3 regions of the Streptomyces sp. NPDC050264 genome follow, and region 1 is predicted to be linked to each of the others. Evidence: riboswitches for the same ligand, from Rfam matches in the RefSeq annotation. Region 1 holds a riboswitch; each other region holds the start of a gene.

The links. A riboswitch is a leader RNA that binds a small molecule or an ion and turns the genes downstream of it on or off. The one in region 1 is predicted to bind cyclic di-AMP.
Region 2: it holds a riboswitch for cyclic di-AMP, as region 1 does, so the genes downstream of both, AB0J02_RS40575 (NlpC/P60 family protein) here and AB0J02_RS35375 (M23 family metallopeptidase) in region 1, are expected to answer to the same signal.
Region 3: it holds a riboswitch for cyclic di-AMP, as region 1 does, so the genes downstream of both, AB0J02_RS34710 (M23 family metallopeptidase) here and AB0J02_RS35375 (M23 family metallopeptidase) in region 1, are expected to answer to the same signal.

What each region holds. Positions count from the first base shown of each region.
Region 1 covers NZ_JBFAKV010000026.1:118,753-128,109, reverse strand. Annotated here, with positions in the region: gene AB0J02_RS35400 (MFS transporter) at 1-694, shown strand, start outside; gene lhgO (L-2-hydroxyglutarate oxidase) at 782-1,990, shown strand; gene trmB (tRNA (guanosine(46)-N7)-methyltransferase TrmB) at 2,044-2,817, shown strand; gene AB0J02_RS35385 (PrsW family intramembrane metalloprotease) at 2,988-4,184, shown strand; gene AB0J02_RS35380 (aldo/keto reductase) at 4,256-5,209, opposite strand; gene AB0J02_RS35375 (M23 family metallopeptidase) at 5,276-6,316, opposite strand; cyclic di-AMP (ydaO/yuaA leader) riboswitch at 6,328-6,486, opposite strand; gene AB0J02_RS35370 (PP2C family protein-serine/threonine phosphatase) at 6,731-7,828, opposite strand; tRNA gene AB0J02_RS35365 (tRNA-Met) at 7,992-8,065, opposite strand; gene AB0J02_RS35360 (hypothetical protein) at 8,260-8,547, shown strand; gene AB0J02_RS35355 (rodlin) at 8,607-9,014, opposite strand; gene AB0J02_RS35350 (rodlin) at 9,189-9,357, opposite strand, start outside.
Region 2 covers NZ_JBFAKV010000039.1:41,239-50,595, forward strand. Annotated here, with positions in the region: gene AB0J02_RS40550 (carboxymuconolactone decarboxylase family protein) at 60-548, opposite strand; gene AB0J02_RS40555 (RNA polymerase sigma-70 factor) at 745-1,635, shown strand; gene AB0J02_RS40560 (NlpC/P60 family protein) at 1,649-2,692, opposite strand; gene AB0J02_RS40565 (hypothetical protein) at 2,993-3,346, shown strand; gene AB0J02_RS40570 (tellurite resistance/C4-dicarboxylate transporter family protein) at 3,324-4,310, opposite strand; gene AB0J02_RS40575 (NlpC/P60 family protein) at 4,336-5,517, opposite strand; cyclic di-AMP (ydaO/yuaA leader) riboswitch at 5,524-5,693, opposite strand; gene pcrA (DNA helicase PcrA) at 5,960-8,491, shown strand; gene AB0J02_RS40585 (M23 family metallopeptidase) at 8,515-9,357, opposite strand, start outside.
Region 3 covers NZ_JBFAKV010000025.1:138,404-147,760, forward strand. Annotated here, with positions in the region: gene AB0J02_RS34700 (pitrilysin family protein) at 1-484, shown strand, start outside; gene AB0J02_RS34705 (pitrilysin family protein) at 502-1,869, shown strand; cyclic di-AMP (ydaO/yuaA leader) riboswitch at 2,119-2,283, shown strand; gene AB0J02_RS34710 (M23 family metallopeptidase) at 2,296-3,084, shown strand; gene AB0J02_RS34715 (GntR family transcriptional regulator) at 3,308-3,994, shown strand; gene AB0J02_RS34720 (HPr family phosphocarrier protein) at 4,198-4,479, opposite strand; gene AB0J02_RS34725 (GNAT family N-acetyltransferase) at 4,657-7,521, shown strand; gene AB0J02_RS34730 (DUF5998 family protein) at 7,603-8,190, shown strand; gene AB0J02_RS34735 (nucleotide pyrophosphatase/phosphodiesterase family protein) at 8,190-9,357, shown strand, end outside.

The DNA of each region.
Region 1 (9,357 bases):
CGACACGGGGCAGCAGGAGGCGGCGCAGCGGTACTACATCCAGGCGCTGCGGTTGGCGCGGGCCGCCGCGGACGTGCCGCTGGGCGGTTACGTACTCGCCTCCATGTCGCTGCAGGCCACCTACCGCGGATTCGGGGACGAAGGCGTCGACCTCGCGCAGGCCGCCGTCGAGCGCAACCGGGGGCTGGCGACGGCGCGCACCATGAGCTTCTTCCGGCTCGTCGAGGCACGCGCACACGCGCGCGCCGGTGACGCACAGGCGGCGGGTGCCGCGCTGCGGGCCGCCGAGGGCTGGCTGGAGCGCTCCCGGGACGGCGACAGCGATCCCTCCTGGCTCGGCTTCTACTCCTACGACCGGTTCGCCGCGGACGCCGCCGAGTGCTACCGGGACCTGAAGGCGCCGCGGCAGGTGCGCAGGTTCACGGAGCAGGCGCTGTCGCGGCCCACCGAGGAGTTCCAGCGCTCGCACGGCTTACGGCTCGTGGTGTCGGCGGTGGCCGAACTGGAGTCGGGGAACCTGGACGCCGCGTGCGAGCAGGGAACCCGCGCACTGGAGGTCGCGGGACGGATCTCGTCCGCGCGGACCACGGAGTACGTGAAGGATCTGCTGCACCGCCTGGAGCCGTACGGCGACGAACCGCAGGTGGTCGAGTTGCGGGAGCGGGCCCGGCCGCTCCTGATGGCACCGGCCTGATCAGGCCGGCCGGACCAGGCCGTGCCCCTTGTCCCGCATGGATTGTCAGTGGCGTCGGGCAAGATGCAGGGCAGGAGGTGAGGTCCGGTGGGAACGGCTGCGTATGACGGGGACGTGCTGGTGATCGGCGGCGGGATCGTCGGGCTCGCCACCGCCTATGCCGTCTCGCGCGCCGCACCGGGCACGCGGGTCGTCGTCCTGGAGAAGGAGTCGGGCCCGGCCAGGCATCAGACGGGGCGCAACAGCGGGGTGATCCACAGCGGGATCTATTACCGCCCCGGTTCGCTCAAGGCGCGGTTCGCGGTGCGCGGAGCCGCCGAGATGGTCAAGTTCTGCGCGGAGTACGGGATCGCGCACGCGGTCACCGGAAAGCTGATCGTCGCCACCGAGCGGGACGAGCTGCCGCGCCTGCACGCCCTCGTCCAGCGCGGCAGGGAGAACGGGATCGCGGTGCGCGAGCTCGGTCCCACGCAGATCCAGGAGTACGAGCCCGAGGTGCGGGGCCTGGCCGCCATCCACGTCGCGAGCACCGGCATCGCCGACTACCGCGCGGTCGCCGAGCACCTCGCCGAGACGTCCGGCGCCGACATCCGGTACGGGGCGGACGTCGTACAGATCGACCGGCGGCCCGACCGGGGCGTCGCCGTGCGGACCGCCGCCGGCTCCGTCGTCCGCGCCAGGGTCCTGGTCAACTGCGCGGGGCTGCGCTGCGACCAGATCGCCCGGCTCGCCGGGGACGACCCGCGGATGCGCATCGTGCCGTTCCGCGGCGAGTACTTCGACCTGGCCAGGCCCGAGCTGGTGCGCGGGCTCGTGTACCCGGTGCCGGACCCGGCGTTCCCGTTCCTCGGGGTGCATCTGACGCGCGGCATCGAAGGCAGCGTCCACGTCGGACCGAACGCGGTACCCGCGCTGGCCAGGGAGGGGTACGGCTGGGGCGTCGTCCGCCCCCGGGAGCTGGCGGGGACGCTGGCCTGGCCCGGGTCGTGGCGCGTCGCGCGGCGCCACTGGCGGTACGGGGCGGGCGAGTTGCTGCGTTCCGCGTCGAAGCGCGCGTTCACCGACGCGGTGCGCCGGCTGGTGCCCGCGGTCTCGCCGGACGACCTGGTCGCGGCGCCCGCCGGGGTGCGGGCGCAGGCGGTGCTGCGGGACGGGACGCTGGTCGACGACTTCCTGATCCAGGAGGGCCCCCGCACGGTCCATGTGCTGAACGCGCCGTCGCCCGCCGCGACGGCCTCCCTGCCCATCGGCAGAGAGGTGGCCCGCCGGGCACTCGACGCGCTCGGTCCGGCCTGACGCCTCGGCCTCCGGAGCGGCCGCGCGCTCCGGACCCGTAAAATCACCCCACTGTGTCTGAGTCCGAATCGCCCAAGCCCCCCGCCCCGCCCGTGCGCCCGAACGAGCCGCGCTTTCCCGACGGCCCCCGGCCCGACCCGGCCGGATCGCACTTCGAGCGGCGCATCCGCAGCTTCCAGCCGCGCCGCAGCCGGGTCACCACCTCGCAGGCCGACGCACTGCGGCGGCTGTGGCCCCAGTGGGGCCTGGACATCGACGGGCAGCGTGTTCTCGATCTCGCCGAGCTCTTCCCCGGCCTGGACCGGGTCGTCCTGGAGATCGGCTTCGGCATGGGCGAGGCCACGGCGCAGATGGCGGCGGAGGACCCGTCGACCGGCATCCTCGCGGTCGACGTCCACACCCCGGGCCAGGGCAATCTGCTGGCCCTCGCCGAGCGCGGCGGCATGACGAATGTACGGGTGGCCAACGGCGACGCGATCATCCTGCTGCGCGCGATGCTCCCCGACGACAGCCTCGACGGGCTGCGCGTCTACTTCCCCGACCCGTGGCCGAAGGCGCGGCACCACAAGCGCCGCCTGATCCAGCCGGAGTTCCTGGACCAGGTGGCCGGGCCGCTCAGACCCGGAGCCCTGGTGCACTGCGCGACGGACTGGGAGGAGTACGCGGAGCAGATGCTCGAGGTGCTCACCGCCCATCCCGACTACGAGAACACGCGGCCCGACGGCGGTTACGCGCCGCGCCCCGCGTTCCGCCCGCTGACCCGCTTCGAGGGCCAGGGCCTGGACAAGGGGCACGTGGTGCACGACCTGCTGTTCCGGCGCCGGTAGCCGGGAAGGTCCCGGGCCCCGTCGCGGCGCGCCGCATCCCTCGTTAGGGTCAACGAGTGGCTTCGTATCCCGGCTGCCCGCCCCACCAGGACCACGCCCCCGGCACCCGGCCGGCCGGCGCGGTCCCGCACCCGCGCTGGTGGGAGCGGAAGGGTGTCCGGGCCACGGGCCTGGCCACGCTGCTCGCGCTGTCCGGCGCGGTCATCCTGGCGCTGGTGCGGGAGCAGACCGGCACGGAGGGTTTCCTGGTCGGGCTCGGCCTGGCCGTGCTGCCCGTGCCGCTGCTGATATCCGCGTTCCGCTGGCTGGACCGGGTGCGGCCCGGACCCTGGCGGAACCTGGTCTTCTCCTTCGCCTGGGGTGCCTGCGCCGCGGCCCTGATAGCGATCGTCGCGAACAGTTTCGCGACCCGGTGGATCGAGACCGCCACCGCCGACCCGACCGGCGCCGACACCCTCGGCGCCACCGTCATAGCGCCTGTCGTGGAGGAGTCGGCGAAGGCCGCGGCCGTGCTGCTCGTCTTCCTGTTCCGCAGACGGGACTTCACCGGCCTCGTCGACGGCGTGGTGATAGCCGGGGTCACCGCGACCGGCTTCGCGTTCACCGAGAACATCCTGTATCTGGGCAACGCGTTCGGCACCGATCAGCTGACCGGCACGGGTCCCGGCCTGACCTCGGTGACGGCGGCGACGTTCTTCGTGCGCATCGTGATGTCGCCGTTCGCGCACCCGCTGTTCACGGTGCTCACCGGCATCGGTTTCGGGCTCGCCGCGATCATGACACCGGAGCGCGGCCGGGTCCGCCGGATGCTGCTGCCGCTCGCCGGGCTGCTCGCCGCGATGGGCATGCACGCCTTCTGGAACGGATCGTCGTCCTTCGGCGAGTACGGGTTCTTCGCGGTGTACGCGGCGTTCATGGTGCCGGTGTTCGGCCTCCTCACCTGGCTCGCGGTGTACGTGCGCCACCGCGAGCTGCGCACAGTGCGCGACGAGCTGTCCGCATACGTCGCCGCGGGCTGGCTCGCGCCGCCCGAGCCGTTCGCCCTGGGCTCGCTCAAGGCCCGCCGCCTGGCCCGGGAGTACGCCGCGTACTACGGCGGCAAGGAGGCGGAGGCGGCGGTCGCCGCGTACGAGGCGGACGCGACGGCGCTCGCGCTGCTCCGGCACCGCGGCCGCAAGGGCCGGGCCGGCGCCGATTTCGTCGTACGGGAGCGGGAGTTGCTCGACGCGCTGTGGGAGCGGCGCGGCTACGCGCGCTCCGCGCTCGCGTACGCCTCGCGGATCGCGGCCCCGGTGTGGCTGCCGCCGATGTACGCAGGGCCGGGGCCGATGCCCCAGGGCCCCGCGTACAACCCGTACCGCTCCTAGGGGCCTGTCTTCGAACTCCCCTCTGCCCGGCCACGCCCTCCGGGCGACGAGGGGAGTTCGAAGACAGGCCCCTAGGCGGAGGCGTCCGTGAGGCGGCCGAGCTCCGCGTCCGTCAGCTCCAGGTCGGCCACCGCGAGGAGCGCGGGCAGCTGCTCGACCGTGCGCGCGGACGCGATCGGCGCCGCCACGGTGGGCTGCGCGGCGAGCCAGGCCAGGGCGACCGTGGCGATCTCGGCGCCGCGGGCCTCCGCGATCGCGTCGAGGGCGGTCAGCACCTTCTGCCCGCGCTCGGTCTCCAGGTGCTTGGCCGCACCCCCGGCCCGCGCGCTGTCGACCGTGACGCCCGGCCGGTACTTCCCGGTCAGGAAGCCGGAGGCGAGCGCGTAGTACGGGACGGCGGCGAGCCCCGCGCGGGAGGCGATGTCCTGCCGGGCGCCCTCGTACGTGTCGCGGGAGACGAGGTTGTAGTGGGGCTGGATCGCGACGTACCGGGCGAGGCCCTCGCGGTCGGAGAAGTCGAGGGACTCCTGCAGGCGCTCGGGCGAGATGTTCGACGCGGCGATGGAACGCACCTTGCCCGCCTTCACCAGCTCGTCGAGCGCGCCGATGATCTCCTCGACGGGGATCGTCTCGTCGTCGAAGTGCGTGTAGTACAGGTCGATGCGGTCGGTGCCCAGGCGCTTGAGGGAGGCGTCGGCGGCGGCCTTGATGTTGGGGCCGCGCAGGCCCCGGAAGTCGGGGTGCCGGGCGACCTTGGTGGCGATGACGACGTCGTCACGGTTGCCGCGGGCCTTGAGCCACTTGCCGATGACGGTCTCCGACTCGCCGCCCTCGTTGCCCTCGATCCAGGCCGAGTACGAGTCTGCCGTGTCGATGAAGTTGCCGCCGCCGGCGGTGTAGGCGTCGAGCACCGCGAAGGAGGCGGCCTCGTCGGCGGTCCAGCCGAACACGTTCCCCCCGAGGGAGAGCGGGAAGACCTCCAGATCGGAGGAGCCGAGCTTGCGCAGAGAGGGAGAAGAAGTCATTCGTCGTTCAACGCCCCTACGGAACCCGCTATTCCATCGACGGTGTTCCGCAGGGACGGACCGGACTCAGGGCGTGAGGCCCTTGCCGCGCAGCCACGCCGCCGGGTCGATGCCGGTGGCGTCCCCGCCGGGGTGGACCTCCAGGTGCAGGTGGGGTCCGGTGACGTTGCCGGTGGCGCCCACGCGCCCGATGACGTCGCCGGTGGAGACCTTCTGCCCGGCGCTGACGTTGACCGAGGACTGGTGGCAGAACCACAGCTCGGTGCCGTCGTCGAGGGTGATGATCGTGCGGTAGCCGTACGCGCCCGCCCAGCCGGCCTCGGTGACGGTGCCGCTGTGGACGGCGTAGATCGGCGTACCGGTGGAGGCCGCGAAGTCCAGGCCCGTGTGGTAGCCGGAGGACCACATGGCTCCGGGCTGCCCGAAGGTGCCGGTGATCGTGTACGAGGCGACGGGGAGCTTGAAGCTCTTGGCCAGCTTGGCGAGCCGCTCGGCCTCGGCCTTCTTCTTGGCCTCCGCCTCCGCCTTCTTCTTGTCGGCAGCGGCCTTGGCCTCGGCCTTCTCCTGCTTTGCCGATGCCTCCTCGGCTGCCTGCTTGGCGGCGGCCTCCTCGGCGGCGGCCTGCGCCGTGGCGTCGGCGGCGTCCTGCTGGGTCTCGGCCTGCTGCATGATGCGGGCCCGCAGCGTCTCGCCCGCGTCCGACTGCCCGTTGCTCATCGTGGTGAGCGGGCTGGCCGAGGACGCTCCGGACGAGGAGTCGGAACCGCCGGATATGAGCGCGCCCACGCCGGGCAGCGACTTGGCCTCGGGCAGCGAGTCCTTGACGGCGGAGAGGTCGGGCATGGAGATGTGGACCGCGGGCTTGCCGCCCTGCGCGCTGGCGATGCCGCCCGCGCCGACGGCGGCGATCACGCCGACGCCGAGGACCGTGGAGCTGCGCGCGAGCCCACCGCGCTGCCGGGCTACGCGGTGTTTGCCGCGGACGGGACGGACGGACTCCTCGGTGGGATTCCACTCCTCCCAGCTCTCCTGCTCGACACCGAACCCGCCATCGGCGGGCTCGGCGGAGAATGCGGAGAACTCGGGGGCAGGACGGTTCGACGCCACGGGGGCGCTCTCCTTTCCTTCCTTCTCGCCTACCGGGTTAGCTGACGGGTTCGGAGCAGGAAGGTCTCCTACGAGCACGGCCCGACGCCCGAAAAACGTCGGAACGATGCCTGATTCACCCCAAGTTGGTGGTTCCCCGGCTCCCTTGCGGGATTAAGCGTGTGCGCACGGAGCCGTCGCTTGTGACGGCTGGGACGACCGCGCTGCGTTATCGAACGTTAATAGACAGCAGACAGTAATTCCAAGCCGTTCCCATTGATCGTTCACGTTCACGGCCGGGACTTAACGGGGCACCAGTGGGCGGAATCGGGCGAGTTGACCGTCGGTTTTGACGCACGCCAAACCCGCCCGTTTCTGACGTAGTGTCAATTGTTATGCGCAGCGGTGTCGTCCGGTCACCGCTCGTGACATTGATCAAGGACGCCGTACGGCGAGCAGCGCCATGTCGTCGGAGGCGCCGCCCCCGGTGTGCAGGCGCACCTCTTCGGCCAGGGTCGCGAGGAGCTCCCCCGGCCCCGGGAAGAGGCGCCCGGCGAGCCGGGTCGCGGGGTCGTAGAAGACGCCCTTCGCGTTGCGCGCCTCGGAGAGCCCGTCGGTGTAGAGCAGCAGCGTCGCCGCGGGCGGGAACCTGGCCTCGGTGGCCCGGTCCGGCCAGGAACCGAGCTCGCCCAGGCCGAGCGGCAGCGCCGCCTCGGCCGGCTCGACCACCTGGACCGTGCCGTCCTCGAGCAGCACGATCGGCTCGGGATGGCCGCGGTTGAGGATGCGCAGGAGGTCGCCGCCGTGCGGGATCTCGGCGAGCACCGCGGTGGTGAAGCCCTCGAAGTCGTCGATGCCGCGGCGCCGCCCGCCCTCCCGGGCCAGCGCCCGCTCCAGGCGCTGGGCGACCGCCTCCAGGCTGCCCTCCTGCTCGGCGGCCTCCCGGAACGCGCCGATGACGACGGCCACGGCGGCGACCGCGCCCATGCCCTTGCCGCGCACATCCCCGACGACGAGCCGCACGCCGTGCGGAGTGTCCTGCACCGCGTACAGGTCACCGCCGATGAACGCGTCGGCCTGCGCCGCCTCGTACCGGGCCGCGATGGCCAGGCCGCCGATCCGCCCGGCAGGCTCCGGCAACACCGCGAGCTGGGCCGCCTCCGCGATCTGCCGCGCGGAGGCGAGCTGCTCGTCGCCGCGGCGCACGATCCGGTTGATGAAGCAGGCCAGGACGCACACCGTGGCCACGGTGGCCATCTCGGTGTAGACGTCGGAGTGGAACGAGTACCGGAGGTGTACGGCGACGATGGCGCCGATCGACACGACCCCGGCCATGATCGTGCTGCCCAGCGAGAAGAACGGGGCGACGACCAGGGGCGCGGCGCTGAACAGCGGGGAGCCGGCGAATCCGGACGGGGTGAAATATTCGTAGACCGCACCGCCCGTGATCATCAACAGGGGCAGCACGCGGAGAAAGGCACGCGTGGCGACGGAATCAGCCCCGAGCCCGTGCCGCCCTCCTCGCTGCCCCACCACTAGTCTCCCGCCACGTCCGCGGCCGATATACGGCGTCTCACCAAGGGTTCCCGCAAGGGGGGCCAGGGGCGAGCATTACTGCTCCGTCCGGGTGAAACCCGTAAAGGCCCGCAAACAGAACGAGGCCGGAATCTCGAAAGATTCCGGCCTCGGACTTCAGTAGCGGGGACAGGATTTGAACCTGCGACCTCTGGGTTATGAGCCCAGCGAGCTACCGAGCTGCTCCACCCCGCGTCGATGAATGCAACTCTACGCCATCAGGGACGACGAAAGCCAATCGCCTCCGTGACCGCGCCCGTGCCCTCCGCCGCTCCGCCTCCGAGCGGTCTGTCGCACGCCCTGTCGCACGGCCGCCCGGCATTTAGACCTGTCGAGTGGGGGGCTTCCTCGTCCCGTGTCCGCCGTGTCTTGCACGCAGTTATGAAGACATGACCTCAACTCGACGAGCCATCACCGCTGTCCTGATCGCAGTCGGCGCCACCGCGATCGCCGCACCGGCCGCGGGCGCCGCCACGCTGCCCCATTCGTCCGGCAACGCCATCTCCCCCACCGCGACCCTCGACGCGGTCTCCACCATGGCCGTCCCGGCCTCGCACCGCGACGAGGTGCCCCGTACGGCCGAGCAGCTCCAAGGCCTCAACCAGCTGAACAAGCTGAGCGAGCTGCACCAGGTGACGGATCTGGTGGCGCCGGTCACCAACCTGCTCGGCAGCTAGTCAGAGCACCCGGACACGTCTGAGGGGCAGCTGCGCTCGGCAGCTGCCCCTCAGGTATTTCAGTGGTTCTGCGTACCGTTGGCCGAGAGGACCGGGATGTCGCTCAGAAGGTGCGACAGCGGCTCGTCCTCCTTGGCCTGCGTCGAGTTCTCCGCGCACTGCTGGTTCTGCGGGGCCGACAGGACCGGGATGTCCTGAACGGCGACGTTCACGAGGCCGACCAGCGAGCCGACGTTGGCCTTGACCGGCAGACCGACACAGGGCTTGTTGAGCGCGCCCTGCACCAGGGTGAGCTGCGGGCTCTGGTCCCCCTTGACGGAGGAGTTGCCGAACGCCTGCTGGGCGCCGTTGCCACTGGCCGACGTGGTGCTCCCGTCGTCACCGATGGCCAGAGCCTGAGGAGCAGCCACCGCCGACAGGCCGGCCACGGAAGCGGCAATCGTTGCGGTTGCCCACAGCTTCTTCATGCGAATTCCCTTCATGAGCGAACTCCGTTGGCGGAGCTACGCATAGACAACTGGCCAGGATTGCGACAGTTGCGGACCCTGACCCATTCGGCCTAATACCTGCGAACTACGCGTGCACTCGTAAAACAAAGTTGGGCCGCCGATACCGGCGGCCCAACACGTACGGCATGCGGATCAGTGGTTACCGGTTCCGTTGCCGGAAAGGACCGGGATGTTGTCCAGGATGTGCGACAGCGGCTCGTCGCCCTTGGCCTGCGTCGAGTTCTCGACACACTGCTGGTTCTGCGGGGCCGACAGGATCGGGATGTCCTGAACGGCGACGTTCACGAGGCCGACCAGCGAG
Region 2 (9,357 bases), on a different contig from region 1:
CGCGGTGCCCCCGCAGGACACCGCGGGAACCCGGCACCGGACGGCCCGCCTGAGCCGGGTCAGCCGAACTGGCCCGGCTGGTAGTCGCCGCCGGTCATCCGGTTGATGACGCCCATGCGGTTGGAGGCGTTGATGAGGGAGATGAAGAGGAGCAGGGCCGCGAGCTGCTCCTCGTCGTAGTGCTTGGCGGCGATCGCCCAGACCTCGTCCGGGACGCCGCCGGCGGCATCGGCGATGCGCGTGCCCTGTTCCGTCAGTTCGAGGGCGGCGCGCTCGGCGTCGGTGAACACGGTGGACTCGCGCCAGGCGGCGACCAGGTTGACCCGCGCGGCGCTCTCCCCGGCGTGCGCGAGGTCCTTGCTGTGGGCGTCGGTGCAGTAGCCGCAGCCGTTGATCTGGCTGGCCCGGAGCATCACCAGGTCCTGGGTCGCCCTGGGCAGCCGCGCGCCGTCGATGAGCGCCCGGCTGGCCGAGGAGAAATGCTTCAGGGCTTTGGCCACGACGGGGCTGCTGCCGAAGAGATCGAGTCGGGGTGCGTGGGATTCCATGACGTGGTCCTCACTCGCGTTGTGGGCAGTGACGAACACGAGATGCCGGTGACCCGACGGGCGTGACGACGCGGCAGTGTGACGTGAGCCACACGGCGAGAGGTGTCACAGAACAGCGGCGCCCGACGTCTCATGCGCGAGACCGCCGGGAACCGGCGAAGCAGGCAGCGCAGAAGCCAGTGAAGAGGAGCCCTCCATGGCAGGCCCGCCGCAGACCGCGCCCGACCCCGCCACGGAGGCGTTCGTGGCCCACCGCAACCTGCTGTTCACCGTCGCCTACGAGATGCTCGGCTCGGCCGCCGACGCCGAGGACGTGCTGCAGGAGACCTGGCTGCGCTGGGCCGGCGTCGATCTCGGCACGGTGCGGAACCGGCGCGCCTACCTGGTCCGGATCGCCACGCGCCAGGCACTGACCCGGCTGCGTACGCTCGGCCGCCGCAAGGAGACGTACGTCGGCCCGTGGCTGCCCGAGCCGCTGCTCACCGCGCCCGACGTGGCGGAGGACGTCGAGCTGGCCGACAGCGTCTCGATGGCGATGCTGCTCGTCCTGGAGACCCTGGCGCCGACCGAGCGGGCGGTGTTCGTACTGCGCGAGGTGTTCGACCTCGGGTACGGCGAGATCGCGGAGGTCGTCGGGAAGAGCCCGGCCACGGTCCGGCAGATCGCGCACCGGGCGCGGGCGCACGTCGCGGCGCGCCGGCCGCGCGGTCCCGTGTCGCAGGCCGAGACACGCGGCGTCCTGAAGGCGTTCCAACAGGCCGTGGAAACAGGTGACTTGCAGGGTCTGCTCGACATCCTCGCGCCGGACGTCGTCTTCCTCGGCGACGGCGGCGGAGTCGTACAGGCCGCGCTGGAACCCATCGTGGGGATCGAGAACGTGGCCCACGTGCTGGGCAGGATCGCCTCCGCGGTATCGGTCGAGCCGACCCGGATCAACGGTGCCCCGGCGCTGCTGCTCCGAGCCGACGGCGAGATCATCGCCGTCCTCGCGGTACGCATCGACGACGGCCTCGTCACCGGCCTCTACGCCGTACGCAACCCGGAAAAGCTCTCGCGCGTGGAACGGGAGACCCCGGTGAGCCGGTGACCCGCGGGGTGGCTCACGCGACCCGCGTCGCCCCCGCGAACGGCATCTGGTCGATCGGGGCGATCCGCACGGGCGCGCTCGGGTTCGGGGCGTGGATCATCTGGCCGTTGCCGATGTAGAGGCCTACATGGCTGATGCCGGAGTAGAAGAACACGAGGTCGCCCGGCTGGAGTTGGGAGCGGGAGACGCGCTGCCCCGCGTCGATCTGCGCGTACGTGGTGCGCGGCAGGGAGATGCCCGCCGCGCGGTACGCGGCCTGTGTCAGGCCCGAGCAGTCGAAGGCGTTGGGGCCCGTCGCGCCCCATACGTAAGGGCTGCCGATGGCGCCCTGTGCGAAGGAGATGGCCGCCTGCACGCGGGAGTTGGACGACGTGTCGAGGTCGGCTCGCGGCGTGGAGCGGGAGGCGCGGTCGCCGGTGTCGGAGGTGGCGACCGCCCGGTCCGCGGGAGTGAGCCGGGCGAGCAGTTTCCGGGCGTCCGCCAGCTTCTTCGTCACCGTCTTCTTCTGCTTCTCCAACTCCGTCTGCTTGGCGCGGAGTTCGGAGAGAGTCCCGTCGGCCTGCGTGTGCAGCTGGTCGATCTCGCGCAGCTGCTTGCGGACGCGGGTGATCGTGGCGGCCTGCCGGGTGCCGACGCGGTCCGCGAGGGACGCCTCGTCGAGGTACCGGTCGGGGGAGGAGGAGAGGAGCAGTTGGACGGACGGGTCCACGCCGCCCGTGCGGTACTGCGCCGCCGCGACCGCACCCAGCTTCTGCCGCTGGGTGTTGAGGGACTCGGTCCTGCGGGACGCCTCGTCCTGCAGCGAGCCGACCTTCTTGCGGGCCTGCCCGGCCTTCTCCTTCGCGCCGTTGTACTTCTCGGTGGCGACCTCCGCCTCCTGGTAGAGCCGGTCGACCTTCGCCTTGACCTGGGCGGGGCTGAGGTTCGGCTCCGCGTGCGCCGCGCCGCCGTCGAAGACGGTGGCGGTGGCCGCGGAGGCGAGAGCGAGGGTGGCCGCGGTGCGGATCGTACTGCCACTGAGCGAACGCCGTTTCGGCTTGCGATGCGCTGCGGGCACGAAGAGCCACGTCCTTCCGGTTCCTACTGCCGCCGGTCGCGCGTCCGGCGGCGGCCCGCACAGGGGGGGCGGGCCGCCGCCGGACTTTTCTCGGCGGTGGTGTCCGACTGCCGCCCCTGGCCCGGGCGGCGGTGGGGAGCCGGGCACCTGAGGAAGGACGCTAAACCTCGGCGTAACGGGGTGGCGTTGGATTGTTCGGAACTGGCTCGTTTGTTACGGGTGGTGGCAGAGAGTGACAGTCGGTTGTCCGGGGACGCCCGGCGCACAGAGGAATCCGGCATCCCGTTAGGCTCCGGAGCCATGGACGTACTCATCCATCTCTTCGTCGGCCTGCACATCATCGGCATCGCCGCGCTCCTCGGCGGTTTCCTCACGCAGATGTCGGCGATCGGGCAGGGCACCGCCCGCTTCAACAAGGCGATGTTGCACGGCGCCCTGACCATGCTGGTGACCGGCGTCGCCCTGGTTGGCCTGAATCAGGCCGACGGCAGCACCGTGAACAACATCAAGATCGGTGTGAAACTGGCGATCCTGATCGTGATCCTCGGCATCGTGTACGTGAAGCGCGACGAGGAGACGGCGGAGAAGGGCTTGTTCGCGGCGGTCGGCGGCCTGACCGTGGCCAACATCTTCATCGCCGTTCTCTGGACCTGACCCGCTCCGTGGATCTGACCGCCCCCACCGCGGTGACGATCCAGACGGCCACCGCGATCCACAGCAGCACCTGCCCCGGCCCGTCGAGCCAGGACGCCTCCACGGCGGTGGCCACCGTCAGCATCGCCACCGCCGTCATCCCCATCGGGAACACCGTCGACCAGCGCCGCACGTCGTACGTGAACCGCGGCTCCAGCACCTCCGCCACCGCGAGCACCACGTAACAGGCGACATCGAGCGCGAGCAGCACCCCGCACATGTCGCGCAGCACCCCGGTGACGTCGGAGTTCCAGAGGCCACCGGCCCGCCCCGCGAGCACCAGCTTCGACGCGGCGAGTGCCGAGATGGCGAGCGCGCCGCCCGCGACCCAGTGGTCCCCGGCCCCCGTGAACACCTGCCGGAGATCGAACCGGGTGAACGCGGCGACGTACATCACGATGCCGAACCAGAACACCACCATCGACGCGTAACCGAGCCAGTCCACGCCCAGGCCCGCCGACAGCGTCGCCCCGAGCACGGCCGGCCCCTGCGTCGCCACACAGGCCAGGAAGACGGCCCCCGGCATCCGTGGTGTCCAGTGCCGTACGACGACGCAGAGCAGCCCCGGCCAGGCGAGCACGGCGATCACCAGCAGCACCTCGGCGATCCCTTGCCGGCCCATGAGGGAGATCCGGGTGCCGAGCACGCAGGTCGCCGCGACGGCGGTCAGCGCGGGCGGGGTGTCCGCCTCGTGCCGCCAGCGGCCGCGGTCGCGCAGCAGCCGGAGCGCGAAGTCTGCCGCCAGAAGCACCCAGAGCGCGGCGGCGAGCACCAGGAGGATGGCGGACAGAACGCCGTACCCGGTCAGACGGAGCCCGACCGAGATGATGCCGGTCGCCATGACAGCGGCGCCGGCGGCGGGCGGGAGCTGGGACCAGAAGGGCCGCGGGGGCACGTCGGCGCGGTGGTTCGGGCGGTGCTGCACCGCCCGAACGTAACCGCGGCCGAGGTCAGGCGGGGCGCACCACGCTGTGGATCGACGCCGTGCCGTCGTAGTAGATGGATTCCTCGCGGACGTACGCGCCCGGCTTCGGCGCGTGGATCATCATGCCGTCGCCCATGTAGAGACCGACGTGGCTGATGTCGTCGTAGAAGAACACCAGGTCACCGGGTTGGATATCGGAGAGGGAGACCGTCGTGCCGACCTCCACCTGGTCCCACGTGGTACGCGGCAGCGAGATGCCGGCGGCCTTCCACGCGGCCTGGGTGAGGCCCGAGCAGTCGTACGAGTCCGGTCCCGTGGCGCCCCACACGTATGGCTTGCCCTCCTGGGACTTGGCGAACGCGAGGGCCTTCGCGGCCTTGGCCGCGTAACCGGACGAGGTGCCGGCCGACGTGTCGGACGAACCGGTGCCGGAACCCGAGCCGCCCTCCTGCTGAGCCGCCTCCTCGGCCGCCTGGCGCTTCTTCTCCTCCTCGGCCTTCTGCTTCTCGGCGAGCTCCGCGGCCTTCTTGCGGGCCGCCTCTTCCTTCTTCTTCTCGATCGCCGCGAGCCGCTGCTTCTCCTCGGCGGTCAGCTTGGACAGCAGCTCGCGCGCGTCGGACAGCTTCGTCTGCACGCTCCGTTTCGAGGTCTTCAGCTCGGTCTGCGACGAGGTGAGCTGCTGGAGGTTCTCCTGCGCCTCGGTGCGCTTCTTCGCGGTCGTGCGCTGCTGCTCCTGGTAGGCGTCGACCGCCTTCTTCTGGCTGGCCGTCATCCGGCTCATCAGCCGGTTCTGCGCGAAGTAGTCCTCGGGATCGTCCGCGAGGAACATCGTCGCGGTGTCGCTGATCCCGCCCGAGCGGTACTGCTGGGCGGCGAACCGGCCCAGCTCCTGGCGGGCCGTGTTCATCTTCTCGGTGCGCTGCGCGATGTCGTCGAGGAGCTTGTCGACCTGCTTCTTCTTGCTGTCCGTCTGCTCCTTGGCTGAGTTGTACTTCTGCGTGGCGGCCTCGGCCTGCCGGTACAGGCTGTCGACCTTCTTCTGCACCTCTTGGAGGCTCGGTTTGGCCGGCTGCGCGGGGGCGGCCTGCGCCGTCTGCGAGAGCAGCGCCACGGAGGTGAGGGCGGCGGTCGTGATCCCGACCGCCGGGGTCGTGCGAAGGCCGCCGGACATCCGGGAGCGGGTGCGCGGCTTGCGGTGCGACGCCAAGGAGGCGACTCCTTCCGTGGTCCGCCTACCGGGTTAGCTGTCGGGTTCGGGCCTACGGAAGGCTGCCCTACGGTCAACTGCCCGGTACCGCTGGGCTGTTGAGCCGATTCACCCCAAGGTCGGTTGGGTCCCCGGTTCCCTGCCTCTCGGCGTACGGGACTCGGCGGGGGCTGACCGCTCGCCGCGTTGTTCGCGGTCGGGGGGACGGACTGCCCGCGCAGCACCGTAGCCAACTCGTGTTGCTGCTGTGAAGGTCGTTGTTCGATTTGCCCGATACATTTTCGTGACCTTGGCGACACCGGGGGCCGGACGCCCGGGCGGAACCGGAGCCGGCCGCGCCAGGTGACGAAGTGATCGCACCGGGTGATGGCGGATGCGTGAATGTGCGGGGTTGTGAAGGTGGGGGCGGGCTGTCAGTGGGGCGGCCTAGACTCGTATGGCGATGAGCAGCCTCTTTGACGACAGCTTCCTGGCAGGCCTCCAGAACCGGACCGAGGAGCCCCCGCCGCCCGACAGCGAGCACGAAGGACCGGTACCGGAGCCGATCCCGGACGACCTGTTCGGCGGGAAGTTCGACGTGCCCCCGGCCAGGGACGCGTACTACCGCGACGGCGCCCCGCGCCCGGCCCTCGACCCGGCAGCCCTCCTGGACGGGCTGAACGAGAACCAGCGGGCGGCCGTCGCGCACGGTGGCTCCCCGCTGCTCATCGTGGCGGGCGCCGGCTCGGGCAAGACCCGCGTCCTCACCCACCGCATCGCCTACCTGCTGGCCGAGCGCGGTGTGCACCCCGGCCAGATCCTCGCGATCACCTTCACGAACAAGGCCGCGGGCGAGATGAAGGAGCGCGTCGAGTCCCTCGTCGGACCGCGCGCGAACGCCATGTGGGTCTCCACCTTCCACAGCGCGTGCGTGCGCATCCTGCGCCGCGAGTCGAAGAAGCTCGGCTTCACGTCGTCGTTCTCGATCTACGACGCCGCCGACAGCAAGCGCCTCATGGCCCTGGTCTGCCGTGACCTGGAGCTCGACCCGAAGAAGTTCCCCCCGAAGTCCTTCAGCGCCAAGATCTCGAACCTGAAGAACGAGCTGATCGACGAGGAGGACTTCGCGGCGACCGCCGCCGACGGGTTCGAGAAGTCCGTCGCCCAGGCCTACGCGATGTACCAGTCGCGGCTCAGGGAGGCCAATGCCCTCGACTTCGACGACCTGATCATGACGACGGTGAACCTGCTGCGCGCGTTCCCCGACGTCGCCGACCACTACCGCCGCCGGTTCCGGCACGTCCTGGTCGACGAGTACCAGGACACGAACCACGCGCAGTACGCGCTGGTGCGCGAACTCGTCGGACCGGCCACGGACGCGGAGGGCAACGACGCCGACCCCGCCGAGCTGTGCGTCGTGGGCGACGCCGATCAGTCCATCTACGCGTTCCGCGGCGCCACGATCCGCAACATCCTCCAGTTCGAGGAGGACTACACGGACGCGACGACGATCCTCCTGGAGCAGAACTACCGCTCCACGCAGACGATCCTGACCGCGGCCAACGCGGTCATCGAACGCAATGAGTCGCGCCGCCCGAAGAACCTGTGGACGAACGCGGGCGCGGGCTCCCAGATCACCGGCTACGTCGCGGACACCGAGCACGACGAGGCCCAGTTCGTCGCCGAGGAGATCGACCGGCTCACGGACGCGGGCGACGCGAAAGCCGGCGACGTCGCCGTCTTCTACCGGACGAACGCGCAGTCGCGTGTCTTCGAAGAGATCTTCATCCGCGTCGGCCTGCCCTACAAGGTCGTCGGCGGCGTCCGCTTCTACGAGCGCAAGGAGGTCAGGGACGTCCTCGCGTATCTGCGGGTCCTGTCGAACCCCGAGGACTCCGTCCCCCTGCGCCGCATCCTGAACGTGCCCAAGCGCGGCATCGGCGACCGCGCCGAAGCCATGATCGACGCCCTCTCCCAGCGCGAGAAGATCTCCTTCCCGCAGGCGCTGCGCCGGGTCGACGAGGCATACGGGATGGCGGCCCGCTCCACGAACGCGGTACGGCGGTTCAACACCCTCATGGAGGACCTGCGGACCATCGTGGAGTCGGGCGCCGGCCCGGCCACGGTCCTGGAGGCCGTCCTGGAGCGCACCGGATACCTCGCCGAACTGCAGTCCTCCACGGACCCGCAGGACGAGACCCGGATCGAGAACCTTCAGGAACTCGCCGCCGTCGCGCTGGAGTTCGAGCAGGAGTCCGCCACGGCTTCGGAGCCGGACGCGAATGCGGATTCCGGTGCGGATTCGGCTCAGGGTGAGGACGAGGGCGAGGGCGAAGCGACCCGCGGTGATCTCTCCGCCTTCCTGGAGCGCGTCGCGCTCGTCGCCGACTCCGACCAGATCCCCGACGAGGAGGACGACGGCAGCGGCGTCATCACCCTGATGACCCTGCACACCGCGAAGGGCCTCGAATTCCCGGTGGTCTTCCTGACCGGCATGGAGGACGGCGTCTTCCCGCACATGCGGTCCCTGGGACAGACCAAGGAACTGGAGGAGGAGCGGCGCCTCGCGTACGTCGGCATCACCCGCGCGCGGGAGCGGCTGTATCTGACCCGGTCCTCCATGCGCAGCGCCTGGGGCCAGCCCTCGTACAACCCGCCCTCGCGTTTCCTGGAGGAGATCCCGGAGGCGCATCTGGAGTGGAAGCGCACGGGCGGCTCCGCGCCCGCGCCCTCGACCAAGGGCATCGGCGGCGGTATCGCCGCATCCCTGTCGTCGTCCCGCTCCCGCACGACACCGGCCTTCGCCACGCGCCGCGCCAACGAGAAGCCGGTCGTCGCCGTGGCCGTCGGCGACCGCGTCACACACGACCAGTTCGGCCTCGGCACGGTCGTGGGCGTGAGCGGATCAGGGTCGAACGCGGAGGCGACGATCGACTTCGGCGACCCCAAGCCGAAGCGTCTGCTGCTGCGGTACGCGCCGGTCGAGAAGTTGTAGCGCCCGGCCCGGCCGGGGTGGCTTCACGTCGGGTCGAGGCCGTGGCTGCGGAGCCACGGCAGCGGGTCGATCGCCGAGCCGCCCCCGGGTCGTACCTCGAAATGCAGGTGCGGCCCGGTCGAGTTCCCCGAGTTGCCCGAGTGCGCGATCACGTCACCGGCCTTCACGGGCCCGCTCATCACGGTGTGCGAGGAGAGGTGGCAGTACCACGTCTCCGTACCGTCCTTCGCGGTGACTATCGCCATGTTCCCGTACGCGCTGTTCCACTGCGTGCGCACGGTCCCGTCCGTCGCCGACATCACCTCGGTCCCGTACGAGACGGGGAAGTCGATGCCGCTGTGCACGGACATCCAGTTGATACCGGCCTGCCCGTAGTAGGCGCTCAGCCCGTGCTGCTTCACCGGCAGCGCGAACTTGGGCCGCATCGCCTCCTTGTGCGCGGCCTCCTCGGCGGCCTTCTTGCGGTCGGCCTCCTGCTTCGCCTTCAGGTCGATCCGCTCCTGCGTGCGGCTCGCCCGGTCGGCGAAGTCGCCCGCGTCCGCGGACACGTCCTTGAGCTGTGTGTCCAGCTTGTTGTTGGCGACGGACGGCTTCACCGCGCTCGCGTCGGGCGCCGACGCGGCCTGCGTCTCCTTGCCGTCGTCCCCGCCGATGCCGCCCACGGACGCCGCCGCGACCCCGGCGACGCCGACCACGCACACCGACGGCACGGCGATGGTCAGCAGAGCGGAGCGCTTGGCGGGGGTGCGGCGCCGGGACCGGCCGCCGCGGGGTGCCGCGCGCCGCGTGAACTCCGGTCCGGCGGGGGCCGCTTCGGCCTCCGCGGGTTCCAGGTCCAGGGCCGTTCCCGGCTGCGGGTCCGGCTC
Region 3 (9,357 bases), on a different contig from region 1:
GTCGTCGCGGCTCTACAACCGTCTCGTGCGCCGCGACCGCTCCGCGGTGGCCGCCGGGTTCGGGCTGCTGCGCCTGTCGGGCGCGCCCTCCCTGGGCTGGCTCGACGTGAAGACCTCCGGGGACGTCGAGGTGCCGGTCATCGAGGCCGCCGTCGACGAGGAGCTCACCCGGTTCGCCGAGGAGGGCCCCACGCCCGAGGAGATGGAGCGCGCCCAGGCCCAGTTGGAGCGCGAATGGCTGGACCGGCTCGGCACCGTGGCGGGCCGTGCGGACGAACTGTGCCGTTACGCCGTGCTGTTCGGCGACCCGCAGCTCGCCCTCACCGCCGTACAGCGCGTCCTCGCCGTGACCGCCGAGGAGGTCCAGGAGGTCGCCAAGGCCCGCCTGCGCCCCGACAACCGCGCGGTCCTCGTGTACGAGCCGACGGCCCCCGCTGAGCCCGACAACGAGAGCGACGAGAGCGACGAGGAGGCGGGCCGGTGACCGAACAGCTCGCGACCATGGACTTCCATTCCCAGCCCCAGGCAGGCGTGGCCAAGCCGTGGGCGTTCCCCGCCCCGGAGCGCGGCCGGCTCGCCAACGGCCTGACCGTGCTGCGCTGTCACCGCCCCGGCCAGCAGGTCGTCGCCGTGGAGATCAACCTGGACGCGCCGCTGGACGCCGAGCCCGCGGGTCTCGACGGCGTGGCCACGATCATGGCGCGTGCCTTCAACGAAGGCACCGACAAGCACTCCGCGGAGGAGTTCGCGGCCGAACTGGAACGTTGCGGCGCCACGTTGGACGCGCACGCCGACCACCCGGGCGTCCGCGTCTCCCTGGAGGTGCCCGTCTCGCGCCTTCCGAAGGGCCTGGCCCTGCTGGCCGACGCCCTGCGGGCGCCCGCCTTCTCGGACAGCGAGATCGAGCGTCTCGTGCGCAACCGGCTGGACGAGATCCCGCACGAGAGCGCCAACCCGGGCCGCCGTGCCGCCAAGGAGCTCTCCAAGCAGCTCTTCCCGGCCGGCGCGCGTATGTCGCGCCCGCGCCAGGGCAGCGAGGAGACCGTCACCGCCATCGACGCGGCGGCCGTGCGCGCCTTCTACGAGAAGCACGTACGCCCCGCCACCGCGACGGTCGTCGTGGTCGGCGACCTGACGGACACCGACCTCGACACCCTTCTCGAGGACACGCTCGGCGCCTGGACGGGCGACACGACGGAGCCCCGCCCCCTCCCGCCCGTCACCGCGGACGACACCGGCCGGGTCATCGTCGTGGACCGCCCGGGAGCGGTGCAGACACAGCTGCTCATCGGCCGCATCGGGCCCGACAAGCACGACCGTGTGTGGGCCGCGCAGATCCTCGGCACGTACTGCCTCGGCGGCACGCTCACCTCGCGCCTGGACCGCGTCCTGCGCGAGGAAAAGGGCTACACCTACGGTGTGCGCTCCTTCGCCCAGGTGCTGCGTTCCGCGCCGGACGGGACGGGTGCGGCGATGCTCGCCATCAGCGGCTCCGTGGACACCCCGAACACCGGGCCCGCGCTCGACGACCTCTGGAAGGTGCTGCGCACGCTGGCGGCGGAGGGCCTCACGGACGCCGAACGGGACACCGCGGTGCAGAACTTGGTGGGTGTGGCCCCGCTCAAGTTCGAGACCGCCGCGGCCGTCGCGGGCACCCTCGCCGACCAGGTCGAGCAGCAGCTGCCGGACGACTTCCAGGCCCGGCTGTACCGTCAACTCGCCGAGACGGGCACCGTGGAGGCCACCGCGGCCGTCGTGAGCGCCTTCCCGGCGGACCGTCTGGTGACGATCCTGGTGGGCGACGCCGCGCAGATCGAGGAGCCCGTCAGGGCCCTCGGTATCGGCGAGGTGACGGTGGTCACCGGCTGACCGCACTCCCGTACGTCGTACGAAGCCCCGGAGGCCGCTGGAACTCGAGCAGCGGTCACCGGGGCTTCGTGCTGGCGCGCACGTTCGTCCCCGATCGACCATGGATCTCTTATGTCCGAATTGGGGCGGAGGTTGCCTGTCTGCCCTGTGGCGTGCACTACAAAACACAGGATCCGTTTGTTGCTGAAAAGATGTTCCGCTTAGCGTCGGTCCGGCTGTTCGCCAGACACGCGTCGCGCCCGCGACACCGGACAGTCATCGCCGAGTCCCCCACGGCGCGAGCCAGGGGAGCCGGGGACCCACCGCAGTCCCTGGGGTGAATCGGGCGCTCTTCCCGTAAGGGGAGGGAGCCCGTAGGAGACCTTCCTGCTCCGAACCCGTCAGCTAACCCGGTAGGCGAGAGGGAAGGAAAGGATCAGCCACTACATGGCGTTCACCCGTGCCACCGGGAAGCACCGTCGCCCGAGCCGTCTCACGCGTACCACCGCGCAGGTCGCCGGAGTCGCGGCCCTCACCACGACCGGTGTCATCGGCGGCCTTGCCGCCCCGGCTCTCGCCGCCGACAACGCGGTCCCCGAGCAGAACGGACTGACGCAGGCCATCGCCATCGGCGACTCCCTGGCCGCCCAGATCGACGCGCAGGCAGTCGCACAGAAGAAGGCCGCCGACGAGGCCGCCGCCAAGAAGAAGGCCGAAGCCGAGGCCAAGAAGAAGGCCGAGGAGGCCAAGCGCGAGGCCGAGGCGAAGGCCAAGAAGGAGCGCGAGGCCAAGGAGCGCGCCGCCCGTGAGGCCGAGCGCAAGCGCCTCAACACCTTCGTGGCGCCGATCTCCGGTTCCTACGTCTCCACCGCCTACAAGGCGAGCAGTGGCCTGTGGTCCTCCGGCAGCCACACCGGCATCGACTTCCACGCGGCGAGCGGCACTTCGGTGCACGCCGTCGGCTCCGGCACTGTCGTCGAAGCCGGCTGGGGCGGCGCGTACGGCAACAACGTCGTGATCAAGATGAACGACGGCACGTTCACCCAGTACGGTCACCTGTCGTCCATCGGTGTCTCCGTCGGCCAGGCGGTCACCCCCGGACAGCAGATAGCCCTCTCCGGTGCCACTGGCAACGCCACGGGCCCGCACCTTCACTTCGAGGCCCGCACGACCGCCGAGTACGGATCGGACATGGACCCCGTCGCGTACCTGCGCTCCCACGGAGTGAACGTCTGACGTCTCCGCGACACCACGCGAAAGCCCCGGCTCATCGAGCCGGGGCTTTCGCGTGCGTGAACCGTTTCTGGCCAAAAAATATCCATGGATTCCGACCTCCCGTCGGAAATTCATGAACGGTGGAATAGAGTCACTGGGCAAGCGCGCCGAACGGGTGCCCATCGCGCTTGCACAAGCGTCGATCGACCGCGTTTTTCGCGGGGATTAAGACGGAGGTCGGGTCATGCGCATTCCCGCGCACTCGGTATGCACGGCGATCCGCGACGACATCGTCGCGGGTGTCTACGAGCGCGGCGGCAAGCTGACCGAGGAACTGCTCGCGCGCCGCTACGGGGTCTCGCGCGTGCCGGTCCGCGAGGCGCTGCGCACCCTGGAGGCCGAGGGCTTCGTCGTCACGCGGCGCCATGCGGGCGCGTGCGTGGCGGAGCCCACCGAGCAGGAGGCGGCCGACCTCCTGGAGATCCGCATGATGCTCGAACCCCTGGGCGCCGCACGCGCCGCACAGCGCCGCACCGAGGCCCATCTCAAAGTCCTGCGCGGCCTCGTCAGGCTGGGCCAGGAGCGTTCCAGGCGTGGTCAGAGCGAGGATCTGCGCTCTCTGGGCGGCTGGTTCCACGAGACCCTCGCGCAGGCCTCCGGCAGCCCCGGCCTGATCACCCTGCTCACCCAGCTCCGGCACAAGATCGCTTGGATGTACGCCGTGGAGAGCCCGAGCCGGCCGGCCGAGTCCTGGGCCGAGCACGGCGCCATCGTGGACGCGGTGGCCCGTGGCGACGCCGAGCGCGCCCGCGCCCTGACCGCTGCGCACACGGAGCGCGCCACGACGGCCCACCGGCTGCGCGTTCCCCATGCGGGCGAGCGTGTGAGGACTTCGCAACATGCCGTAAACACGGCGGGGCTCCGTCATTAACAGGGGAGTCGTATACAAAGAAGTGCGGTATTCACTGAATGGCCGCGGAGCGTATTCGGCTGCCCAGATTATTGACGGTCGGCGCGGTGTAATTCCGATGTCCGAACCGGCGCGCGTGAATTCCCTGTAATGCTGCCCGAATGCCAAACGGCGGAGCCGCGCGCCCCTCGGGGAAATCGCACGGCTCCGCCGGACTGCAGGGATCAGACGGTCTCGGGGAGCTCCTCGAGGCCCTCGGAGACCAGCTTCGCCAGACGGTCGAGCGCGGCGTCCGCGCCCTCGGCGTCGGAGGCCAGGACGATCTCCTCGCCTCCCTGGGCACCCAGGCCGAGCACCGCGAGCATGGAGGCGGCGTTGACGGGGTTGCCGTCGGCCTTGGTGATCGTCACGGGGACGCCGGCCGCCGTGGCCGCGCGGACGAAGATGGAGGCGGGTCGGGCGTGCAGGCCCTCGGCCCAGCCGACGTTGACGCGGCGCTCAGCCATGTGATGCTGCCCTTCAGGTGTCTCACAGTTGTCTAGACCATTCTCACATACCGCCGAGCATGCTCACCGCGGACCCGGCCGCGTAAGAGCGCCGCTCTCCGGCCTTCCATAGCCTGCCTCCCACGCGCGCGGGACGCGACCCGTACGACTGTCGGCGCCCGGCCCTACTCTTGCGGCATGGAGACCCCGTCGGACCGGCATGCCTACCCCGCCCACTGGGAGGCCGACGTGGTGCTGCGCGACGGCGGCACCGCCCGGATCAGGCCGATCACCACCGAGGACGCCGAGCGCCTGACGAGCTTCTACGAGCAGGTCTCGGACGAGTCGAAGTACTACCGCTTCTTCGCGCCCTACCCGCGCCTGTCCGACAAGGACGTGCACCGCTTCACCCATCACGACTATGTGGACCGTGTGGGGCTCGCCGCCACAGTGGGCGGGGAGTTCATCGCGACCGTCCGCTACGACCGGATCGACGCGCACGGCCGGCCCGCCTCCGCGCCCGCCGACGAGGCCGAGGTCGCCTTCCTCGTTCAGGACGCCCATCAGGGACGGGGTGTGGCATCCGCCCTTCTGGAACACGTCGCCGCCGTCGCCCGCGAGCGAGGCATCCGCCGCTTCGCCGCCGAGGTGCTGCCCGCCAACACCAAGATGATCAAGGTGTTCACGGACGCCGGGTACACACAGAAGCGCAGCTTCGAGGACGGCGTGGTCCGCCTGGAGTTCGACCTGGAGCCCACAGAGGCGTCCCTCGCGGTGCAGCGCGCCCGTGAGCAGCGCGCCGAGGCCCGCTCCGTGCAGAGGCTCCTCGCGCCCGGCTCCGTCGCGGTGATCGGCGTGGGGCGCACCCCCGGAGGAGTGGGTCGCAGCGTTCTCGACAACCTGAAGGACGCGGGTTTCACGGGCCGCCTGTATGCGGTGAACAAGGCGTTCCCCGAGGACCTGACCGAGGTCGACGGCGTTCCCGCCCACCGGTGCGTACGCGACATCGACCCCGCCGAGCAGGTCGACCTGGCCGTTGTGGCCGTCCCCGCGCCACACGTGCCCGAGGTCGTCGCCGAATGCGGTGCACGCGGCGTACAGGGACTGATCGTGGTCTCCGCCGGATACGCGGAGAGCGGCGCCGAAGGCCGCGAGCGACAGCGCGCACTGGTCCGACAGGCTCGTACCTACGGAATGCGCATCGTCGGACCGAACGCCTTCGGAGTCGTCAACACGTCCTCGGAGGTACGGCTCAACGCCTCGCTCGCCCCCGAGATGCCACGCCCCGGCCGCATCGGCCTGTTCGCCCAGTCCGGCGCCATCGGTATCGCCCTCCTGGCGCGCCTGCACCGCAGGGGCGGCGGCGTCACCGGGGCCACGGGGATCTCGACGTTCGTCTCCGCGGGCAACCGGGCCGACGTCTCCGGGAACGACGTTCTCCAGTACTGGTACGACGACCCGGACACGGACGTCGCCCTCATGTACCTCGAATCCATCGGCAACCCGCGCAAGTTCACGCGCCTCGCCCGCCGCACCGCGGAGGCCAAGCCCCTCGTGGTCGTGCAGGGTGCCCGGCACAGCGGAATCGCGCCTACAGGGCATGCCGTACGCGCCACACGTCTCCCGTACGCCACGGTTTCCGCCCTGTTGCGGCAGGCCGGAGTCATCCGGGTCGACACGATCACCGAACTCGTCGACACCGGGCTCCTGTTGGCCCGCCAGCCGCTGCCCGCCGGACCGCGCGTCGCCATCCTCGGCAACTCCGAGTCGCTCGGCCTGCTGACCTACGACGTGTGCCTCTCCGAGGGGCTGCGTCCCAAGCCACCGCGCGATCTGACCACAGCGGCCTCCGCGGCGGACTTCCGCGCGGCACTCGAAGAGGCGCTGGCCGACGACAAGACCGACGCCGTCGTCGTCACCGCCATGCCGGCGGTGGGGGAGGGCCAGGCCGAGGACGCCGAGCTGGCCGCCGCCCTGAGCGCGGCCGCGGCGGCGGCGCCCACCAAGCCGGTTCTTGTCGTCCACGTGGAGCTGGGCGGTCTCGCCGAGGCCCTCTCCGCCGCTGCCAGCACCGGCCCGAACGCCCCGGACGTCGCCGCTGCCAGCACCGGACCCAACGCCCCGGACGCCCCCGACACACAGGCGCCCAGGCCGGCCCCCGCCACCACCGAGGCCTACGAGGACACTCCGCGCCTCATCCCGGCCTACCCCGCCGCCGAGCGGGCCGTCCACGCCCTCTCCGAAGTCGTGAAGTACGCCCAGTGGCGGCGTGAGGCGGCCGAGCCCGGCAAGGTGCCCGAGTACGACGGCGTCGACGAGTCGGCGGCCGCCGCTCTCATCACCGAGCTGCTCGCAAAAGAGGACGACCCCCGCGGCGTCGAGCTCGACCCGAAGGACGCCCGCGAACTGCTCTCCCACTACGGCATCCCCGTACGACAGACACTGCCCGCGCCCGACGCCGACCGCGCCGCCGACGCGGCGCGCACCCTCGGCTACCCGGTAGCCCTCAAGACGACCGCCCCGCACCTGCGCCACCGCGCCGACCTCGGCGGCGTACGACTGGACCTCGCCGACGAGACGGACCTGCGGCGCGCGTACGAGGAGCTGACCGAGCAGCTCGGCAAGCCGGCCGAGCTGCGGCCCGTCGTGCAGTCGATGGCCCCGCGCGGCGTCGACACGGTGGTCCGGGCCGTCATCGACCCGGCGGCCGGGGCGGTGCTCTCCTTCGGCCTGGCCGGTGCCGCGTCGGAGCTCCTCGGCGACACGGCGCACCGCCTGATCCCGGTCACCGACCAGGACGCCCGGGGGATCATCCGTTCCATCAAGACGGCGCCGATCCTGTTCGGCTGGCGCGGCGCCGCCCCCGTCGACACGCCCGCGCTCGAAGAGCTGCTGCAGCGCGTGTCCCGTCTTGTCGACGACCACCCCGAGGTCGTCGGCGTCGTCCTCGAACCGGTCGTCGTCGCCCCGCACGGACTGACCGTGCTCGGCGCCTCCGTCCGGCTCGCGCCGCCACCCGCCCGCGATGATCTCGGACCCCGCACACTGCCCGTCGCGTACTGACCGACACCCCCGGGAAATGCCCTCACGGAGGGTTATCCACAGGCGCAACGGCAGTCTCTTCCCGGCCTTAGGATGGACCCCATGGCCAAGACCAGTACGACGACCCAAGGGCTGCGAGCGGCGATCGAGCGCAGCGGCTACTACCCGGCCCTCGTGGCCGAGGCGGTGGAGGCCGCGGTCGGCGGTGAGCCGATCGCGTCGTACCTCGTGCACCAGGAGACCACGTTCGACGCGAACGAGGTCCGTCGTCATGTCACCGTCCTGGTCCTGACCGACACCCGTTTCATCGTCAGCCACACCGACGAGCAGGCGGCCGACACCACGTCCCCGACGCCGTACGCGACGACGTCCACGGAGTCCGTGAAGCTCGACCGGATCTCCTCGGTCGTGCTCAGCCGTGTCGTCGCCAATCCGGAGAAGTACGTTCCGGGCACGCTGCCCCGCGAGGTCGTCCTCACCATCGGCTGGGGCGCCGTCGCCCGCATCGATCTGGAGCCCGCGGCCTGCGGCGACCCCAACTGTGAGGCGGACCACGGCTACACGGGCAGCTCGACCGCCGACGACCTGAGCCTGCGCGTCAGCGAGGCGGGCGACGGACCCGAGACCGTGCGCCAGGCCCTCGCCTTCGCCCAGGCACTCTCCGAGGCCACCGCGGACGCGGGACGCTGATGACGCAGGCTGCCTGGGACGACATAGAGCCGCTGCCCGTCCACTCCGCTCCCGTCCCGGCGTACGGCACCGGATCGCTCGCCGACCTGCTGCCTACCATCGGCTCCCACCTGGGCGTTCCCGGCTGCGCGGCCGCGATCCCGGAGCTCGCGCCGGTGGACCGCGCCTGCGTCTTCCTCATCGACGGTCTCGGCTGGGAGCAGCTGAGGGCGCACCCCGACGAGGCGCCGTTCCTCAGCTCGCTCATAGCCTCCTCGCGCGGCGGCACCGGCAGCCCCATCACCGCGGGCTACCCGGCCACCACCGCCACATCCCTCGCCTCGGTCGGCACGGGCCTGCCGCCCGGCGCCCACGGCCTGCCCGGGTACACCGTGCGCAACCCCGCCACCGGCGAGCTGATGAACCAGCTCCGCTGGAACCCGTGGACGAACCCGCGGGCCTGGCAGCCGTACCCGACGATCTTCCAGCGGGCCCACGAAGCCGGGGTCCACACCGCCCAGGTCTCCGCGCCCGCCTTCCAGTCGACGCCCCTCACCAAGATCGCGCTCAGCGGTGGCACCTTCCACGGACGCCTCTCCGGTGAGGACCGCATGGACCTGGCCGCCAAGCAACTGGCCGCCGCTGACCGGTCGTTGGTGTACACGTACTACAGCGAGGTCGACGGGAAGGGGCACCGCTTCGGCGTCGACTCCGACCCGTGGCGCGGCCAGCTCATGTACGTCGACCGGCTCGCCCAGCGCCTCGCCGAGCAACTCCCGCCGCGCAGCGCTCTGTACGTGACCGCCGACCACGGCATGCTCGACATCCCCTTCGACGAGCAGTCCCGTATCGACTTCGACGAGGACTGGGAACTGAGCGCGGGCGTCGCCCTGTTGGGCGGCGAGGGCCGCGCGCGTCACGTGTACGCGGTGCCGGGCGCGCAGGGCGACGTGCTGGCCGTGTGGCGTGAGGTCCTCGGCGAGCAGTTCTGGATCGCGAGCCGTGACGAGGCGATCGCCGCGGGCTGGTTCGGCCCCCAGGTCGATCAGCGGGTCCGCGACCGGCTCGGTGACGTCATCGCCGCCGCCCGCGACGACGTGGTGATCACCGCCTCGCGGAGCGAGCCGAAGGAGTCCCTGATGGTCGGCAACCACGGCTCCATGACCCCGGCGGAACAGCTCGTACCGC